Regions from separate parts of the Promicromonospora alba genome, predicted to be linked through region 2. Evidence: predicted binding sites of a transcription regulator. Region 2 holds the regulator's gene; each other region holds the start of a gene.
The links. Region 2 encodes LexA, which represses DNA repair genes until DNA is damaged. Its sites were predicted from a motif close to TCGAACANNTGTTCGA; they were not measured.

Region 1: ACFO6V_RS01910 (HNH endonuclease signature motif containing protein) is a predicted target of LexA. The motif match lies at 4,381-4,396, and genes of this name have one in related genera.
Region 3: ACFO6V_RS03150 (HNH endonuclease signature motif containing protein) is a predicted target of LexA. The motif match lies at 4,050-4,065, and genes of this name have one in related genera.

What each region holds. Positions count from the first base shown of each region.
Region 1 is NZ_JBHSFI010000001.1:410,663-417,267, forward strand. Features, by position in the region: gene ACFO6V_RS01905 (glycoside hydrolase family 127 protein) at 1-2,318, shown strand, start outside; gene ACFO6V_RS01910 (HNH endonuclease signature motif containing protein) at 2,366-4,306, opposite strand; gene ACFO6V_RS01915 (epoxide hydrolase family protein) at 4,508-5,620, shown strand; gene ACFO6V_RS01920 (nitroreductase/quinone reductase family protein) at 5,718-6,149, opposite strand; gene ACFO6V_RS01925 (TetR/AcrR family transcriptional regulator) at 6,233-6,605, shown strand, end outside.
Region 2 is NZ_JBHSFI010000005.1:198,672-205,276, reverse strand. Features, by position in the region: gene ACFO6V_RS15910 (carbohydrate ABC transporter permease) at 1-318, shown strand, start outside; gene ACFO6V_RS15905 (carbohydrate ABC transporter permease) at 320-1,207, shown strand; gene ACFO6V_RS15900 (ATP-dependent DNA helicase) at 1,250-3,346, shown strand; gene ACFO6V_RS15895 (L-lactate dehydrogenase) at 3,356-4,345, shown strand; gene lexA (transcriptional repressor LexA) at 4,431-5,246, opposite strand; gene ACFO6V_RS15885 (LysM peptidoglycan-binding domain-containing protein) at 5,438-5,884, shown strand; gene nrdR (transcriptional regulator NrdR) at 6,004-6,474, shown strand.
Region 3 is NZ_JBHSFI010000001.1:666,635-673,239, forward strand. Features, by position in the region: gene ACFO6V_RS03125 (response regulator transcription factor) at 1-465, shown strand, start outside; gene ACFO6V_RS03130 (histidine kinase) at 583-1,140, shown strand; gene ACFO6V_RS03135 (DUF4097 family beta strand repeat-containing protein) at 1,230-2,072, shown strand; gene ACFO6V_RS03140 (ABC transporter ATP-binding protein) at 2,227-3,075, shown strand; gene ACFO6V_RS03145 (ABC transporter permease) at 3,087-3,848, shown strand; gene ACFO6V_RS03150 (HNH endonuclease signature motif containing protein) at 4,132-6,000, shown strand; gene ACFO6V_RS03155 (GntR family transcriptional regulator) at 6,289-6,605, opposite strand, start outside.

The DNA of each region.
Region 1 (6,605 bases), on a different contig from region 2:
GCGAGATCTGGGCGCCGTACTACACGTGCCACAAGATCATGGCGGGCCTGCTCGACGCGTACCGGCACGCGGGGTCGCGGACGGCGCTGGAGATCGCCGCCGGGATGGGGCGCTGGGTCCATGGCCGGCTGTCCGTCCTGTCCGCGGACCAGCGCAGAGACATGTGGGCCCTGTACATCGCGGGCGAGGCCGGCGGCATGAACGAGGTGCTGTGCGACCTCGCGGTGCTCACCGGCGACAAGCAGTTCGTCGAGACGGCCCGGCTCTTCGACCTGGACTCGCTGCTGGACGCGACGGCGTCGGGCCGGGACGTGCTGGACGGCATGCACGCCAACCAGCACGCCGCGACGCTGCTCGGCTACCTCGCGCTGCACGACCTGACGGGCGAGGCGCGCTACCTGGACGCCGTGGTCAACATCTGGGACATGCTCGTCCCGGGGCGCACGTACGCGCACGGGGGTTCCGGCGAGAACGAGCTGTGGGGCCCGGCGGGCGCCGTCGCGGGCGACATCGGCAACCGGAACGCCGAGACCTGCGTCACCTACAACATGCTCAAGCTGGCCCGCGCCCTGTTCGGGCGCACCGGCGACCCGCGGTACGCCGACTACTACGAGCGGGCGGTCACCAACCAGGTCCTCGGCTCGCGGCACGACGTCGACTCGGACGACTCGCCGGAGGTCACGTACATGTTCCCGGTCAATCCGGGGGCGCTGCGCGAGTACGACAACGTCGGCACGTGCTGCGGCGGCACCGGGCTCGAGAACCACGTCAAGTACCAGGACTCCGTCTACTTCCGGTCGGTGCGGGGCGGCGAGCGCGCTCTCTGGGTGAACCTCTACGTGGCCTCCACCCTGCGGTGGGCCGAGCAGGACGTGCGGGTCGTCCAGGAGACCGCGTACCCGCTGGAGGGCGGCAGCCGGCTGCTCGTCGACGCCACCGGTGACCTGGACCTCCGGCTGCGGGTTCCGGGCTGGGTCGCGGGTGGGTGCACCGTCACCGTCGACGGTTCGCCCGTGGCCGTGGACGCCGTCCCCGGGCAGTACATCTCCCTGCGGCGCGACTGGGTGCCGGGCACGGTGGTCGAGATCAGCATGCCGCTGGCGCTGCGCGAGGTGCCGGCGCCCGACGACGCGTCCCTGGTGACGCTCGAGCTCGGGCCGACCGTGCTGCTGGCCCGCAGCGCCGCCACCACCTGGCTCCCGGTCGCCGCCGCGACCTGGCGTCGCCTCGACGGGACACTCGACGTACCTCTGAACAGGGCCGACGACGGCACGTGGCGGCTCGGCGACCTTGTCCTGGAGCCCGCGTGGTCCGGGTCGGATGCGCGGTACCACATGTATCTGCGGCGGACCGATGCTCGTATCGCCTTTGCGGGAGCGGGAGCGGGAGCAGGGCCGGACGCCGGCGCGGAGCCGGCCGACTCCGGTGTGCCCAACGTGGCTCGGCGGGACGGCGGCACGTTTCTCGACGTCCTCTGGTCGGACGGCGGCTTCGCCTCCCGGCCCGAGTTCCTCCGGGCGGTGCTGCGCACCGCACACGAGTTCGTCGGGCTGGGACTGCTCAGCGCCGCCGAGGCACGCGACGTCCTGCGGGCTGCCGCGCGTTCCGGCGTCGGACGGGACGCGAGAGGCGTCGGACGGGACGCGAGAGGCGTCGGACGGGACGCGAGAGGCGTCGGACGGGATACGAGGGACGTCGGCAGTATCGCGGACGGGGCGGAGGCCGCGCGCGAGGAGGTATCGCGTGAGGAGAACGCACGCGAGGAAGCCACTCTCCTGGCTGAGGCGCCCGCAGCCGTGTTGACCGGCTCGGCGCCCCGCGTCGAGGTGGTGCCGTCCAAGATGCCGAGCGTCACCGGCTGGTACCACCAGCCCGCCGAGCTCACCGTCACCGCACGGGCCGACGCCGGCGAGCCCACCGTCGAAGTCCGGGTCGACGACGGGCCGTGGCAGCCAGCGGGAGCCAAACCGCTGCGGCTCGGCGACGGCGTGCACACCGTCACCGTGCGCGCCGTCGACTCCGAGGAGCGGGAACGCCACGTCGTCCGCGAGGTCAGCGTTGACACCACGCCGCCCGTGACCACCGCGACGGCCCGGCGCCTCGGCCCGCGCGGCGTCGAGATCAACCTCGCCGCCACCGACGACGTCTCCGGCGTGGACAGCATCCGGTGGAAGGGCCCGGACACGTTCTGGGCGACCTTCCGCGAACCGTTCACGCGTGCCCTGGGCGACGAGCCGCAGGTCATCGAGTTCACCGCCACCGACCGGGCCGGCAACGAGGAGCCGATCCGGACCCTCGAGCTCCCGCCCGCCGGCTGACCGCACGCGACAACCCGCAGCACACGCACCGCATCAGGTCCACCGCATCAGAAAGGTGGTTCGCCGGGGCCGGGCAAGCCGGTGGGCTCGGCCGGTTCGGCCGGTTCGGCCGGTTCGGCCGGTATGGCCGGTATGGCACCCGGCTCGGTCGTGCCGTACTGCCGTGGCAGGCGTCGGCCGGTCAGGGCACGCAGGCTCAGGTCGTGACTGGTGTCCGGGTCGACCTGGTCGATGTCGACGTGAGTGTCCAGCACGGTCGGTGGCCGGTGGTGGGTGCGGCCGGTGGGAGTGGTCCAGGTCGTGATCCCGGTCGCGGGGTCACGCACGACGCCCCACCCCGCGTGCGTCTTGAGCAGGTGATGCCGACGGCACAGGGCGTGCAGGTTGCACGCGCTGGTCTGCCCACGCCCGGCCGCACCAGCGGCAACGCTGGGGATCTCACGCTGATGGTCGTGGTCGAAGGGCTCGATGTGGTCCAGGTCGCACCGTTCAGCCGGGATGTCGCAGCCAGGGAAGGTGCAGGTGTCATCCCTGGCCTCGACCGCTGCCCGCAGGACCCGGCCCGGTTGATAGGCAGCGGTGGAGTAGTCGATCAGCACCCCGGTGACCGGGTCGGTCATCAGGCGCTGCCAGGTCGCGTCCTGCGCGATGAGCCGTGCCGTGTCGGCGGGGACGGGTCCGAATCCGTTCAGGTCTCCGGGTGCGTCGTCCAGGCCCAGGAGCACGCTGGCCGGGACCGTCACCCGCACCACCGGGCGAGTCGGAGTGATCCGCACGGGCCGTACCACCACCTGCTGGACAGGAGCCCGGCCACCACACGAGCAGACCGGCATCTCCGCACCATCGTCCCCATCGATCGAGGAGCCGTCGCTCTCGACGCGCACGGCCTTCGCCGTGGTGCCGGCGGTCTGGGTGGTGCCGTCCGGGCTCGTGCCGGCGGTCTGGGTGGTGCCGTCCGGGCTCGTGCCGGCGCCCGTGTTCGTGTCCGACTGTGTGTCCGTGCCGGACTGTGTGTCCGTGCCGGTGAAGCGGTCAGCGGGTAGGAGTCGGCCCGTGACGATCCCGGTCAACGAGTCCGCGCGAAGCTGTCCCAGGCTGCGTTCCTCGCCACTGGTGCGGCGCAGCTGGTGGGCCATGTCGTCCACCACACCCCATACCGCCGCCGCATCGGCCGCCGGCAGGTAGGCCGACACCCAGCCCATGTCGTTCTCGGCACGGTCCAGCTGCACGCACCGGCGCTCTGCCTCGGCCCGTGCGGTGTCCGCCGCGCCGTGGCGGGCCTTGGCAAATGCGAGCATCCGGGCCTGCAGCCACCGCCAGGTCCGCTGCGGGGCCTGCGGCAGATACCGCTCGATCGCCTCCGCTCGCTCCGCCACGGTCAGCTGAGACGCCGAGCGCAGCAGGGTGTGCGCCTTCCGCACATCGATCCGCCCCGTCGCCAGGGCCGAGATCACACTCGGGTGCCGGGCACCGGACTCGGCACGCACGACCACCTCGCTGCCTTCCCGCTCCGTCACCACGAGCTCGCTGGTGACCTGCCCGACCAGCGAGCTGTGCGCGAGCGGGTTGGTCTCCCTGGCAGCGCGTTCGGCCACGACCCGCGCCTGCACCCCCGCGGCCCAGGACTGCAGGCGACCGCACGCGGTGACCAGGTCACCCAGTGCGTCGTCCGGAAGATCCTCCAGGGGGTTCTCGTCCGGGACCGCGCTCGCGCCGACACCCACGCCGACGGCCTCCGCGACCACCCGCGCCAGCTCTGCGCCGGGCATATCGCGCAGCGCCGCCTGGAGTGTCTCCACCGGCCACAACGCGACCGGCAACGCATCCGGCGGCCAGTCCGGCATCGAGTCCAGCCACTCAGGCATCTCCGGCAACCGGTCCTGTCCGGCGAATGTGTCCCAGTCCCCGAACAGGATCGCCTCGTCGACCGGCGCGCCGCCGGGCACGGCGCCGTCGGACACGGCGCCGTCGGACAGGGCTTCACGCATACGAGCACACTCCTCACCGGGATCTGAGATCGGGTATCCACTCGAGGCCAAGAATAGTCACCATGGCCATTCCTACGGACGCTTGTTCGACCCTACAACCGACCACCCACACTCGGTCGCCGTCCAGATCTCAAGGTGCGGAGCCCAGGGCCGCATCCGACGCAAGCGTCGATGTCAGTGGCTCGGCATAACGTCTCTGCCATGACCGAGCCACGACCCTTCACGGTCCACGTCCCCGACCAGGTGCTCACCGATCTGCGCGAGCGACTGGCCCGCAGCCGCATCCCGGACGACTCGCCCAGGCGCCCGGCGTCGGGCATGACCGCGACGTACCTGCGCGAGCTGGTCGACCACTGGATCAGCTGGGACTGGCGCGCCCGGGAGGCCTGGCTCAACGAGCATCCGCAGTTCATCGCGGAGATCGACGACGTCGACCTGCACTTCGTCCACCTGCGCTCGGACCGGCCCGACGCGCCGGCGCTCCTGGTGCTGCACGGCTGGCCGCACACGTTCGCGCTGCAGCTCGACTTCGCCGACCTGCTGCCCGACTTCCACGTGGTGGTCGCGAGCCTGCCCGGCTTCGGGTTCTCCTCGCCGTACGCCGAAGGGCCGATGTCGGAGAAGCGGCTGGCCTCGACCATGCACGCACTGATGACGGAAGCGCTCGGCTACGACCGATACTTCACCTACGGCGAGGACGTCACGGCGAACGTCAGCGACCTCATCGCCGCCCGCTACCCGGAGCAGGTGGCGGGGATCGTGGCCACCCATGCGCACTTCCCCACCAGCGACGAACGAGCAACCCTCGACGACCCCGAGGTCAAGGAGTTCTTCGACGGCATCGCCGCGAAGCACCAGACCGACGGCGCCTACGGCCATGTGCAAGCAACCCGGCCCGACACCCTCGCGGCCGCTCTCAACGACTCCCCCGCCGGCCTGCTGGCTTGGCTCGCCGAGAAGCTGGTCGAGTGGAGCGACACACCGCCGGGCGATCCCCGCAAGGTAGAGCGCCGCATCTCACGCGACCGCATCCTCACGGAGGCGACCATCTACTGGGCGACCCAGACGATCGGGTCGTCGTTCCGCCCCTACTACGAGGGTGCCGACCAGCCGGACCCGATACCGCCCACGAGCGTGCCCGCGGCGGTCTTCATCCAGCGGCACGAGGCCGCTTACCCCGAGGCGCTCGCGCGCCGCCACTACCTCGACCTTCGCGAGTTCGATCGCCTCGAGGAGGGCGGTCACTTCACCGTGGCCGAGGTACCTGCCGAGATGGCGGCGCGCATCCGGAGGTTCGTCCGCTCGGTCGGCTGAGCCGGAGGTGCAGCGCAGGGTGCGGGCCGAGGAACGAGGCACGCGCCCGAAGCGGAACCGCAGACTCAGCCGATACACATAGAGCCTGAACCAGAGCTCAGGCCTTCGGGACGAGCCGGATCACCGGGAACTTGCGGTCGGTGTTCTTCTCGTACTCCTTGGCGTCCGGCCAGTACTCGGCCCAGATCCCGTAGAGCCGCTCCCAGTCGGGCTGCCCCGGCCGGACCACGGTGGTGCTCACGCGGATGGCCTCGTCCCCGATCTCGATGGTCGCCTCACCGGGGCCGTCCTCGATGTTCGCGACCCAGGCGGGGTCCTTGGGCGCGCCGCCGAGCGAGCCGGTGATGACGTAGGCGTCCCCGTCGGCCGCGGCCACGAGCGGCGTCACGTACTCCTTGCCGCTGACCCGGCCCACGTGGTGCAGCAGCACCAGGCGCTTGCCGGTGAAGTGCCCGCCCATGACGTCGTCACCCACGACGCCCGCGTTGGCCCGGAACGCCTCGATGACGCCACTGTTCATGTCTGCCATGTGTCCTCCACAGTCTTGGTCGGCCGCTCCGGTCGACTAACCGGACTTTACCCCGCTTACGCGATTCCCGATAGCATCCACGGATGAGTACACCGCTGACCTGGGGCACACCGCACCCCGAACGGGCCGACGCCGCCCGGAACCGTCAGCTGCTGCTCACCACCGCCCGCGAGCTCATCGCCGCGGACGGTCCCGACTGCCTCACGATGGACCGCCTCGCCGAACGCTCAGGGCTCGGTAAGGGCACCGTGTTCCGGCGGTTCGGCACCCGGGCGGGAATCTTCCAGGCGCTGCTGGACGACAACGAGCGCGCCCTGCAGCAGGAGATCCTCTCCGGGTCGCCGCCGCTCGGCCCGGGCGCGTCGCCGGTCGACCGCCTCATCGCCTACGGATCCGCCCGCATCCGGTTCCTCGCGGAGAACCATGAGGTCGCCCGGTCCGCGGTCGAAGGCCGCC
Region 2 (6,605 bases):
GCCGCGGAGGTCGACGGCGCGGGCGTCTGGCGCAAGATCTGGCACGTGACGCTGCCGCAGCTGCGCGGCGTCCTCTTCATCACGCTGATCCTGCAGATCATCGGCACCTCGCAGGTGTTCCTCGAGCCGTTCCTCTTCACCGGGGGCGGCCCCAACAACGCGACCCTCACGATCCTGATGCTGATCTACGACTACGCGTTCGGGAGCAGCCTCGGCGGCAACTACGGGGCCGCGACCGCCCTGAGCCTGATGCTCGCGGGCGTCCTGGCAGTCCTCTCCGCGGTGTACTTCCGCGTGACCCGACCCTGGAGCAGCTGACATGGCAGCCACCATCGAACGCGGCATCGTCTCGGCCCACGACCGGCGCCGGCCGAGCGTACGGACCTCCCTCGGCGTGCTGCAGGGCGGCCTGCTGATCACCCTGGTCGTCGTCGGGCTCGGGCCGATCCTCTGGCTCGCGAAGGCCGCCGTCACCCCTACGCAGGAGACCCTGCGCGAGCCGCTCGGGCTGTTCCCCACCGGGATCGACTGGGCCAACCTCGCCACGGCGTGGAACCGGGCCGAGATCGACCACTACTTCGTCAACACGCTGATCGTGGCGCTGGGGGCCTGGTTCTTCCAGATCCTGGTCGCCACGACCGGCGGCTACGTGCTGTCGGTGCTGCGGCCCCGGTACGGCAACGTGATCTTCGGACTCGTGCTCGCGACGCTCTTCGTGCCGTCCGTCGTGCTCCTCGTGCCGCTGTACCTGACCATCCTCGACGTGCCGATCGTCCACATCAGCCTGCTCAACACCTTCTGGGCGGTCTGGCTGCCCATGGGCGCCAGCGCGTTCAACGTGCTGCTCGTCAAGCGGTTCTTCGACGGCCTCCCGCGCGAGATCTTCGAGGCCGCGCGCGTCGACGGCGCCGGACCCTTCCGGCTGCTGTGGAGCATCGTGCTGCCGATGTCGAAGCCGATCCTCGGCGTCGTCTCCGTGTTCGCCGTCATCGCCGCCTGGAAGGACTACCTCTGGCCGTTGCTCGTGCTCCCGGACCCGCAGAACCAGCCGCTCTCCGTCCGGCTGCCCGCCATCGCCCCGTACCTGGAGCTCGACGTGTTCCTCGCGGCGCTCGCGATCTCCACCGTGCTGCCGATCGCCCTCTTCCTCGCCTTCCAGCGCCTGTTCCTCAGCGGCGCAGGGCTGGGCGGCGCGGTCAAGGGATAACCCCTCGGCCGGCCGCCGGCACCTGTGGACGAGATGGGGTGCATGTCGGTGGTCCGGCCTAGGATCGAACGCGTGACCAGCCTTTCCGACGCCCCTCCCCAGACCACCGACATTCCCGATGTCGAGGAGCTTCTCGACCTCGCCGTCGGTGAGCTGGGCGGTGGGCGCCGGGACGGCCAGCACCGCATGGCCGTGGCGGTCGGCGAGGCCATCGAGAAGGGCGAGCACCTGCTCGTCCAGGCGGGTACCGGCACCGGAAAGTCGCTCGGCTACCTGGTGCCCGCCGTCCGGCACGCGGTCGCCGCCGACAGCAAGGTCATCATCTCGACGGCAACCCTGGCCCTCCAGCGGCAGGTCATCACGCGCGACCTGCCGCTCGTCGCCAAGGCCGTGACGCCGCAGCTCCCGCGCGAACCGAAGATCGCACTGCTCAAGGGCTGGCACAACTACCTCTGCGTGCACAAGGTCGGCGGCGGCTACCCCGCCGACGAGCCCACCCTGTTCGACCTGCCCGGCGGCGAGGACCACCCGCGCACCGAGGAGCCCGCGGCTTCCGGCGGCGCTCGCGGACGGCGCAGGGACGACGGAGCTACGCTCGCCGACCACGTCCGCCGCCTGCACGAGTGGGCGAACGAGACGGAGTCGGGCGACCGCGACGACCTCGTGCCGGGCGTGCCGGACCGGGCGTGGCGGCAGGTCTCGGTCACCGCCATGGAGTGCCTGGGCGGCAAGTGCCCGATGCTCGCCGAATGCTTCCCCGACAAGGCGCGGGCCGCCTCCCGGGAGGCCGACGTCGTGGTGACCAACCACGCGATGCTCGGCATCGCGGCCACGGGCAGCCCGGGCATCCTCCCGGAGCACGACGTCGTGGTGGTGGACGAGGCGCACGAGCTCACGGACCGGGTCACGTCCTCGGCGACGGTCGACCTGTCCATGGCCTCGGTCGAGAACGCCGCACGCCTGGCGCGGCGGCACGCGGGCACCAACACCGACTCGCTGGACGCCGCCGCCCAGGCACTGGGAACGCTGCTGGTCACGGCCCCCGCCGAGCGGTTCCCGAACGGCCTGCCCGACGAGCTGCGCCTGGCGGTCGGCGCGGTGCGCGACGCGGCCCGCGAGGTGCTGAGCACGCTGAAGCCGGAGGCGGGCGGCGGCAAGGGACAGGCTCCGGCCCAGCCCGAGCCCGGCCTGAAGATGGCGCAGGGCGCCATGCTGCAGCTCTTCGAGACGGCGGAACGCATGTCGTTCCAGGACACGACCGCCGACGTGCTGTGGTGCTCGCGCCCGGACAACAGCTGGGGCGGGTTCGCCGACAACGTGACGCGGCTGCATGCGGCGCCGCTGCACGTGGCCGGCCTGATCCGGATGCACCTGCTGGGGGAGGCGACAGGCGTCTTCACGTCGGCCACGCTGGCGCTGGGCGGCACGTTCGACGCGGTGGCCGGCACGCTCGGCCTCAAGGGCGAGGACGCCCCGCCGTGGCACGGCCTCGACGCCGGCAGCCCGTTCGACTACCCGCGCCAGGGCATCCTGTACATCGCCCGGCACCTCCCGGCGCCGGGCCGCGAGCCGACGACGGAGGCGCAGCTCGACGAGATCGCGGAGCTGATCACCGCCGCGGGCGGCCGCACGCTCGGCCTGTTCTCGTCCCGGCGTGCGGCGAACGCGGCGGCGGAGGCGATGCGGGAGCGGCTGGACTTCCCGATCCTGGCGCAGGGCGACGACCAGCTGCCCACCCTCGTGCGCGAGTTCGCCGAGGATCCGGAGGCCTGCCTGTTCGGCACGCTGTCCCTGTGGCAGGGCGTGGACGTGCCGGGCCCGTCGTGCCAGCTCGTGCTGATCGACCGCATCCCGTTCCCGCGCCCCGATGACCCGGTCAAGGCGGCACGCGCCAAGGCGGTGGAGCAGGCGGGCGGTAACGGGTTCATGGCGGTGTCCGCGCAGCACGCGGCGCTGCTGCTTGCGCAGGGCGCCGGGCGCCTCGTGCGGAGCATGGACGACAGGGGAGTGGTGGCGGTCCTCGACCCCCGCCTCGCGACGGCCCGCTACGCGTCGTTCCTGACCCGCTCGATGCCGGGGTTCTGGCCGACGACCGACTCGGCGCTGGTCCGTGCCGCGCTGGCGAGGCTCGACACCTAACCTGGGGGCATGGCAGCCCTTTCGGACATCCCGGCCGCGCCGTCCTCCGGCGCCCGCACCACCAAGCTCGCGATCGTGGGCGCCGGGGCGGTCGGCTCCACGCTGGCCTTCGCCGCACTGGCGCGGGGCTCGGCGCGGACCATCGCCCTGCACGACGTGAACCGGGCGAAGGTCGAGGCCGAGGTGCTCGACCTCCAGCACGGCCTCATGTTCACGCCCCAGGCGCAGGTGATCGGCTCGGACGACGTCGCAGTGTGCGCGGGCGCCGACGTCGTGGTCGTGACCGCAGGGGCGAAGCAGAAGCCCGGGCAGACCCGGATCGACCTCGCCGAGGGAACGATCGGCCTGATGCGCAAGATCCTGCCCGGCCTGGTCGACGTCGCGCCGGACGCCACGTACGTCATGGTGACCAACCCCGTCGACGTCGTGACCTACGCGGCGCTCAAGATCTCCGGCCTGCCGCGCGAGCGGCTGTTCGGCAGCGGCACGGTGCTCGACTCGTCCCGGCTGCGCGTGGTGCTCGCCGAGCGCTGCGGCGTGGCGGTGGGGAACGTGCACGCGTACATCGCCGGGGAGCACGGCGACTCGGAGATCGCGCTGTGGAGCTCGGCGTCGATCGGCGGTGTGCCGCTGCTCGACTGGGAGCCGCTGGGCGGTAACCCGCCGCTCGACGCGGCGGTGCGTACGGAGGTGCACCACGAGGTGGTCGACTCCGCGTACCGGATCATCGCGGGCAAGGGGGCCACCAACTACGCCGTCGGCCTGGCCGCCACCCGCATCATCGAGGCGGTGCTCAACGACGAGGGCCGGATCATGCCGGTGTCCTCGCTGCTGGACGACTACCACGGCATCAGCGACGTGTGCCTGTCCGTGCCGTCGCTCGTGGACCGGCGGGGTGTCACGGCCAACATGCGGGTGCCGATGTCCTACGACGAGCTGGCCGGCCTTCGTGCGTCGGCGGAGAGCGTGCGGGCCGTGCAGAGGCAGTTCGGCTTCTGAGGAGACCGCGAAGTAGAGCGCCTGTCCGCCTTACGCACGCTGAGCGTTGCGCAGGGCGGACAGGCGCTCTACTTCGCGAACCTCGTTACAGGCTGCGCAGCACCGCGACCACGCGGCCCAGGATCTGGGCCTCGTCGCCGGGGATCGGCTCGTAGGCCGGGTTCTGCGGCAGCAGCAGCACGTGACCGTCGGTCTGCTTGAACGTCTTGACCGTGGCCTCGCCGTCGATCATGGCGGCGACGATCTCGCCCTGCTCGGCGACGTTCTGCTGCCGTACGACCACCCAGTCCCCGTCGCAGATCGCGGCGTCGACCATCGAGTCGCCGGCGACCTTGAGGAGGAACAGCTCGCCGTCGCCCACCAGCTGGCGGGGGAGCGGGAACACGTCCTCGACGACCTGCTCGGCAAGGATGGGGCCACCGGCAGCGATACGGCCCACGAGCGGCACATACGACGGCGGGGGGGTGCTGGCGTCGTCGGGCACGGAGCCGCCCCAGTGGACCTGGCCGCTGCGGCGCGGCTCGGGCCAGTGGATCTCGCCGCGCGTCGGCTTGTCGACCTGCTCGGCCATCGGCTCCACGAGCTCCATGGCGCGCGGCCGGTTGGGGTCGCGGCGCAGGAAGCCCTTCTTCTCGAGCATCTGGAGCTGGTGCTTGACGCTCGACGGGCTGGCCAGCCCGACGGCCTCGCCGATCTCGCGCATCGACGGCGGGTAGCCCCGCGTCTCGAACGACTGCCGGATCGTGTCCAGCACCAAGCGCTGCCGTTCGGTGAGGCGGTCAGTCGGCGAGATCGTGTGCACGTCAGCGACCGCCTTGTCGGCTGGCGTGTCCAGCGTGGCGACGCCGGAGGCTGCCGTGTCGACGGCTCTCGTGTCGCTGGTCCCGTCCCGTCCCGTCATGCCCGTGCCCCTCCCGTTCCGACAAATGTTCTCCTGTGCGCTACCCACTCTAGGTCACAAACGCGCTCGGCTCAAACGAATGTTCGAGCGTGTCTCGACATGGACGGTGTCCCGTGCTACACAATGGTACGGGCGTTCGACGAACGCTTGTATGAACGACAGAAGCTCAGTCACTCATTCGAGGAGGGGCCATGGGGGACGTGATCCCGCTGCGGCAGTACACCCCGACGTATGAACAGGCGTATGCGCCGTCGTATGGCCGGGCGTTCGTGCCGGCGGCCCGACCGGCTGCGGTCCGTGCGTACATCCCGGTGGAAGGGCGCACGCTCGCCGGCCGGCTCGGCCTGGCCGGCCTCCGGCTCACGCGGCGCGGCCGGGTGGTCCTCGTGCTGCTCGCCATGCTCCTGCTCGCTCCGATGATCACGTGGGGGGCGACGGCGGTCGCCAGTTCCCCGGGTGAACCCACCGAGGTCCGGGTGCACGCCGTGCAGCCGGGAGAGACGCTCTGGGGCTTCGCCCAGGAGATCGCGAGACCCGGCGAGGACGTGCGACACGCGGTCGGCAGGCTGCAGGACCTGAACGAGATGTCGACCGGCACGCTGCGCGTCGGGGAGCTGTTGCTCCTGCCCAAGGAGTGACGAAAGGCCTCGATTCGCCGACGAATGTTGCGGCTATGTTGCAAGGGGGTGGTTTGCCCGCTTACGGTCGGGGCGCGACCGGAGGCCTCCGGTCGATGGTCGACCACGCAGGAGTGAGCATGCACTGCCCGTTCTGTCGCCACGCCGACTCGCGCGTGGTGGACTCGCGGACTGCCGACGACGGCCTGTCGATCCGGCGCCGACGGCAGTGCCCGAACTGCAACCGACGGTTCACCACCGTGGAGACCGCGAGCCTGTCCGTGGTCAAGCGCTCCGGCGCCACAGAGCCGTTCAGCCGCGACAAGGTCGCCGCGGGTGTGCGCAAGGCGTGCCAGGGGCGCCCGGTGAGCGACGACGACCTCGCGATCCTGGCCCAGCGGGTCGAGGAGACCCTGCGGAGCAACGGCAGCGCGGAGATCGACGCGTACGAGGTGGGCCTCGCCATCCTCGGCCCGCTCCGCGAGCTCGACGAGGTGGCGTACCTCCGGTTCGCGAGCGTCTACCAGGCGTTCGACTCGCTCGAGGACTTCGAGAGCGCGATCACCTCGCTCCGTGCGGAGCGCGCCGAGCGGGCGGCCGCTCAGGCATAGGGAGTCTGCGCGGCCGGGCGCGTCGTCGTCGGCCGTAGCCTGGGTGGAATCCAAAAATGTTGGCACCTGGCTGTGCCGTGGTGCAGGCTGGGGCCGACGACGGACCCGATCGAGGGACCCCCGGAACAAGA
Region 3 (6,605 bases), on a different contig from region 2:
ATCTGCGCGGACCCGGACCTCGCGGCGGTGCGGGTGCTCGTGCTGACGACGTTCGAGGAGGACGAGTACATAGTCGGCGCGCTGCGCGCCGGGGCGAGCGGCTTCATCGGCAAGGGGGCGGAGCGGGACGACATCGCCGCCGCGATCCGGGCGGTCCACCGGGGTGATGCCCTGCTGTCCCCCGTCGCCACCCGGACGCTGATCGACAGGTACGTGCGGTCCGAGCGCCTGCACACCAGCGAGCCGTCGCGGGCGCTGCACGAGCTGACCGAACGCGAGTCGGAGGTGCTGGCGCTCGTCGGCACCGGGCGCTCGAACGCCGATATCGCGGAGCTGCTGGCGATCTCGCCGCACACCGCCAAGACGCATGTGAACCGGGTCATGACGAAGCTGAACGCGCACGACCGCGCGCAGCTCGTCATCGCCGCGTACGAGAATGGGCTCGTCCAGCCGGGCGGTCGTTGAGGTTTCCCGTCCCTGACCTGCGATTTCCAACCCGTGACACCATACGGCGCCACTTTGGTGTCATGGATGACGTCACAGCCCTTGCACTGACACCATGAGTGGTGTCATAGTGGGGTCATGGACCTCACGAGATATGTCGACGAGCTGCAGCGCCAGCTCTCCACCGCGGCCGCCGCGGGCGGGGACGAGGTGCGCGAGATCGCCGGCCGGCTGACCGCCCCGCTCGACGCCGCCGCACGGCTCGTCCTGCTCGAGGCCCTGTCCGCCGCGGCCGGCGAGATCTCCGCCGAGCTCGCACCCGGCTCGGTCGACGTGCGGCTGCGTGGCGGAGAGCCCGAGTTCGTCGTCGCCGCACCCGCGGCCACCGTTCCCACCTCCGTGCCCACCGCCGTCACCACCGCCGTCGCCGAGCAGGCTGCGCCGTCATCCACCCCCGCCGGGCCGGCAGGCATCGCAGCCGACGCCGACGCGGGCGCCACCACGCGCACCACCCTGCGCCTACCCGACCACCTCAAGACGCAGGCCGAGGCGGCCGCCGCCCGTGACGGCGTCTCGGTCAACACCTGGCTGGTGCGGGCGGTCGCCGCAGCGCTCGACCAGCCCACCGGACGCCCCGCCCCGCAGCCCGGCCCCGGGTTGCCGAGCGGTAACCGTCTCACCGGCTGGGTGCGCTGACCCGCGGCGACACCACTCCGACACCACTCGCCTCGCAGCCCGCTCGCTGCTCCCTCACTTCCCCGCCCTTGTCCTCACCTGGAGCCGTCATGCCCACTTTTCCCGCCCCCAGCCCCGTCCCGGTCGTCGTGGACGTGCCCTTCGGCAACCTGCACGTGGTCGCCTCCGAGCGCGACGACGTCGTCGTGACCGTCCTGCCCGCCGACCCGGCCAAGTCGGGCTCGGTGCGCGCCGCCGAGGAGACCCGCGTCCAGCGTGACGGTGACGCCGTCACGATCATCTACCCGTCCTCCTGGAAGCAGTACGTCCTTCCGTTCGCGGCCGGCGGCGCGAAGGTCACCATCGAGCTGCCGATCGGCTCGCACCTCAGCGGCAAGGCCGGCTCCCTCTACTCCGAGGGTCGGCTCGGCACGGTCGACCTGACCCTGAACGGCGGCGACGTCCGGATCGACGAGGCAGCCCGCCTCGACCTCAAGGTCTCTGCCGGGTCCGTCGTCGTCGGCCGGGCCACGGGGCCCACCTCCATGAAGGTGAGCGCCGGCGGCGTCCGGATCACAGAGTTCTCCGGCGAGGGCACCGTCCGCGCCAGCAACGGGACGACGACCGTGGGCTCCGTGACGGGAACGCTGGACGTCGTCGGGGCGCACTCAGAGATCACCGTGGGCCGCGTCCACGGCACGCTCAGCGTGAAGTCGGCGCATGCCGGCATCCGCGTCGACCGGGTCGAGTCGGGCAGCGTCACGCTGACGACGTCCTACGGCTCGATCGAGGTCGACGTGCCCGAGGGCACCGCCGCCTGGCTCGACATCGCCTCGGAGCACGGGACCGTCCGCAACCAGCTCACTCCCACGGACGGCCCCGTCGAGAACGAGGCCACCGCGGAGATCCACGCGAGCACGGGCTGGGGCGACGTCATCGTCCGGCGACCCTGAGGTTCGCTGAACCTCTCTGCGCACCGGCCGGGCGTAGGCCCCGCCTGACCTGAAGCCCGGACCGGCGTCGTCGGCCCGAGAAAGAACCCGAACCACCTTCCTGGCTACCCCCTACCCAAAAACCGTTCCCCAGCGTTCCCAGAAAGGGAAGAACATGAGCACGAACACCGAGCGGAGCCGCGGGCCCGCGATCCGAGTGCGGAACGTCGAGAAGTCGTACAAGGAGCTGCACGTCCTGAAGGGCGTGGACTTCGAGGTCGCACGAGGCAGCATCTTCGCCCTGCTCGGCTCCAACGGCGCGGGCAAGACCACCGCCATCAAGATCCTGTCCACCCTGCTCAAGGCCGACGGCGGCACTGCGAGCGTGAACGGGTACGACGTCGCGACCCAGGCCGCCGACGTGCGCGAGTCGATCAGCCTGACCGGGCAGTTCGCCGCGGTCGACGAGGTCCTCACCGGGCGGGAGAACCTGGTCCTGGTCGCCAGGCTGCGGCACCTGGCCAACCCCGGCAAGATCGCGGACGACCTCCTGGCCCGGTTCTCGCTCACGGAGGCCGGCGGGCGCAAGGCCGGCACCTATTCGGGTGGCATGCGGCGCCGGCTGGACATCTCGATGAGCCTGATCGGCAACCCGCCGATCATCTTCCTCGACGAGCCCACCACCGGCCTCGACCCGCAGGCCCGCATCGAGGTGTGGGATGCCGTCAAGGAGCTCGCCCGGAACGGCACGACGGTGCTGCTGACCACGCAGTACCTCGACGAGGCCGAGCAGCTGGCCGACCGGATAGCGATCCTGCACGAGGGCCGCATCATCGTCAACGGCACGCTCGCCGAGCTCAAGGCGCTGCTGCCCCCGGCGAAGGTCGAGTACGTCGAGAAGCAGCCCACTCTGGAGGACGTGTTCTTCGCCGTCGTCGGCGACAGCGCTCCCGGCACCGGTGCGGGCAACGTCGGCGACCCTGCCGGCAGCCCCGTCAGCAGCCCTGTCAGCACGGACAAGTGAGGAACGAGACCATGAGCAAGCACTTCTTCGGCGACACCGCCGTCCTGACCGGGCGATCCCTGAGCCACATCCTCCGCAGCCCGGACACGATCATCACCACTGCCGTCACCCCGATCGCCCTGATGCTGATGTTCGTCTACGTGCTCGGCGGAGCGATCGACACAGGCAGCGGCAGCTATGTGAACTACCTGCTGCCCGGCATCCTGCTCATCACCGTCGCCTCCGGTATCGCCTACACCGCCTACCGGCTGTTCCTCGACATGCAGGGCGGCATCTTCGAGCGGTTCCAGTCGATGCCGATCGCACGTTCGGCGGTGCTCTGGGGCCACGTACTGACGTCGCTGGTCGCCAACATCGTCTCAGTGGCCCTCGTCGTCCTGGTAGCCCTGCTCATGGGCTTCCGCTCGGGGGCCGGGGTACTGGCCTGGCTGGGAGTCGCGGGCATCCTGGTCCTCTTCACCCTGGCCCTGACCTGGCTCGCCGTCATCGCCGGCCTGTCCGCCAAGACCGTCGACGGCGCCAGCGCCTTCTCCTACCCGCTGATCTTCCTGCCCTTCATCAGCTCGGCCTTCGTCCCGACCGAGACCATGCCCGGCCCGGTGCGCTGGTTCGCCGAGAACCAGCCCGTCACCTCCATCGTCAACACGATCCGCGACCTGCTGGCCCAGCAGCCGGTGGGTGCCGACATCTGGGTCGCGCTGGGGTGGTGCGTCGGCATCCTGGCGGTCGCCTTCGTCCTGGCCACCGCCGCGTACCGCCGCAAGATCTCTTGACGGCGTAGGTACGGGCTCCAACCCGGTCCTCGACCGCACACCTGGTGGCGTGCGGTCGGGGACTGTTGTGTTGCGGCACGTGGGGTGCGCTTGGCCGGGAGATCGGTCGATGGGCCTGAGCTCGGCGGGACTTTCGGAACTGCCATTGGGCATCGCGGCGGCGTGAAGGGTTATCCACAGATTTGAGATCCGGCGAGCGGATCGCACGAGTGTTCGAGATAATGGAGGCAGTGAGGGAGTAGGAACTAGAGGCGAGCGATCGGGACGGGCGGGGGTGGGCAGGGTGGATCGGACGACGAACGGTGGTCCCGCTGCTGGTCTGCCTGCTGCGGCGTCGATCGAGGATGTGCTGGCCCGGATCGAGGCGGCGACCGCGGAGCTGACTGCTCTGACCGACCCCGAGACGCTGACCGGTTGGGACGCGCCGAGCATCAGCCGCCTGGTCGAGGCACACACCCGTGTCCGTCGGGTGACCGGACGCCTGGACGGTGTCCGGTACACCCTGCTACCCCGCATCGAGAATGAGGGTTCCTGGCGTTCGGGTGGCACGGCGCGGACGTTCACGACCTGGCTGCGCCTGCGCGAAGGAGTCTCCGCGTCGACGGCGGGTAAGGACATGACGATCGCGCGCCGTCTGGTGACCGCGCTGCCCGTGACGCGGGAGCGTCTGGTCGCGGGAACCCTGGGCGCGGACCACGCGAGGGTGATGACGGAGGTCGCGCCCACCAGCGAAACGCGTACGGATGCGTTGGCCTGGTTGATCGATACCCGCACCGGGCACACCACCACCCCGGAACAGTTCGTCCAGACCGTTGCGGTCGACTTCCCCGACCCCACCGAGGACCCCGACGGGGCACGCACCCGTGAGCTGGTCACGCAGGTCCTGGAGGGCGCGATCACGGAGGGGACCTTGGTCACCGGTGAAGCCCTGGTCCTGCGCGAAGCCAATGTCCTGAACGCGGACCAGTTCCGGAAGGTCGCCCGCCGGTTCGCGACTGTGACCGACCCCGATACCGACGATGTGGACGATGACAAGGCCGCCCACGGTGAGTTCTTCGATCTGGCCAAGACGTTCGGCGGGTATCACGTGGCCGGGTTCCTCACCGACGAGCACGGCCTGCAGCTGACGACCGCGATCAACGCGGTCCTGGGCGCCCCGTCGGCGGAAGACACCCGGACCACGACTCAGCGTCGCGCGCAAGGCCTCGCGGATGTGGCCCGGGTGGTGCTGGACACGAACCAGGCCTCCCCGGGTGCGGCGATCGCACCGCACCTGAACGTCACGGTGTCCTGGGACGAGTTCGTCACCCAGGTCACCCGCACCCGGGACGGCCTGTGCCTGACCTGCGGACAGACCGCACCAGGGCGCGGCACCCGCTTCGGCGCGGGCCCGAGCGTCTTGGGCACCAGCACCAGCACCACCACTGGCACCGGCACCGGCAGTGGCGCTGGCACCAGCAGCGGCGCTGGCAGCGGCGCTGGCACCACCCGCACCGCCACCAGCACGGGTCCGGATGTCGGTGCAGGTGCAGGTGCGTTGCCCACCGGCCCAACGGCCGAAAGCCCGACCGGAAGCCCGACCGGAAGTCAGATAGGAGGTCCGGGTGGAGGCCCGGGTGGAGGCCCGGGTGGCTGGACCGCCACGGATACGCCACTGTCCGGGTTCTTGTCCTCCGGTGGCCCGGTGTTCACCGAGACCGGCGCTCGTGCCCCACGAGCGCTGATCCGCCGCCTGGCGTGCCACAGCGCGGTCACCCGGATCGTGTTCGGCCCCGACGGCGCCGTCCTGGACGTCGGACGTGCGCAGCGCACCGTGTCGGGGCAGATGCGCCGCGCCGTCATCGCAAGAGACCAGCACTGCGTCTACCCCGGATGCGACCAACCACCCTCACGGTGCGAGGTCCACCACGCCCTGACCCACTGGGCCGACGGCGGCAACACCTCAGTGACCAACAGTGCGTTGCTGTGCTGGCACCACCACCAGCTCGTCGACACCCGCGGCATCACCATGCACTGGACCGGCAAGCCCACCACGAACACCACGGCCGGCGCCCTGCTCGAAACAGGGTGGGCGTTCACCGACGCCCGTGGGCACCGCATCCGCCTCCCTGAAGCCACCGAGGCCCCACCACCAGCCGCCGAAGCCTCCTGACCGGTAACCCCGTAGACCAAGGCGCCCTGACCCAGGCGAGTCGGCAGGCCGGACAGATCCATCTGGCCGGCCGCTCTCAGCCGAACACCAGGCCGAACGGCCCGGCACGCCCACGCGCGCACTCGCCCGTCCGCCCACGGGCACCAGGGCCCGGAGCAGTAGACGCACGCCACGCCGCGCCAATCACGAAGCAATGCGAACCAACCTCACGGCCGCCGCCATGCCGCACGAACCCGCGTGGATCCCTGTCGCCACCGCCAGACGCCTCCGCAGCCTGGCTGCGGGCAACTACTCCCAGACGGCGATGCTCCGGCGCACCGGGACGGACCCGTCGTCCGCGGCGAAGAGTTCCGGCGAGCGCTGCCGGGTCTTCTCGATGTCGGCGAAGACGGCACGGAGGTGCCCCCGGAGGCTGTCGCGGGCGCTGGAGATGTCGCCGGCGACCACCGCGTCGAGAATGGAGTGATGCTCGTCGACGAAGCGGCCCATGCCGTTCGTCTCCTGCAGGCCGAGGCGGCGCGCGCGGTCCAGGTGGCCCTTGGCGGCGACGACCGTCGACCATGCCCTGCCGTGCCCGCTGAGGCGCAGGAGCCCGTGGTGGAACG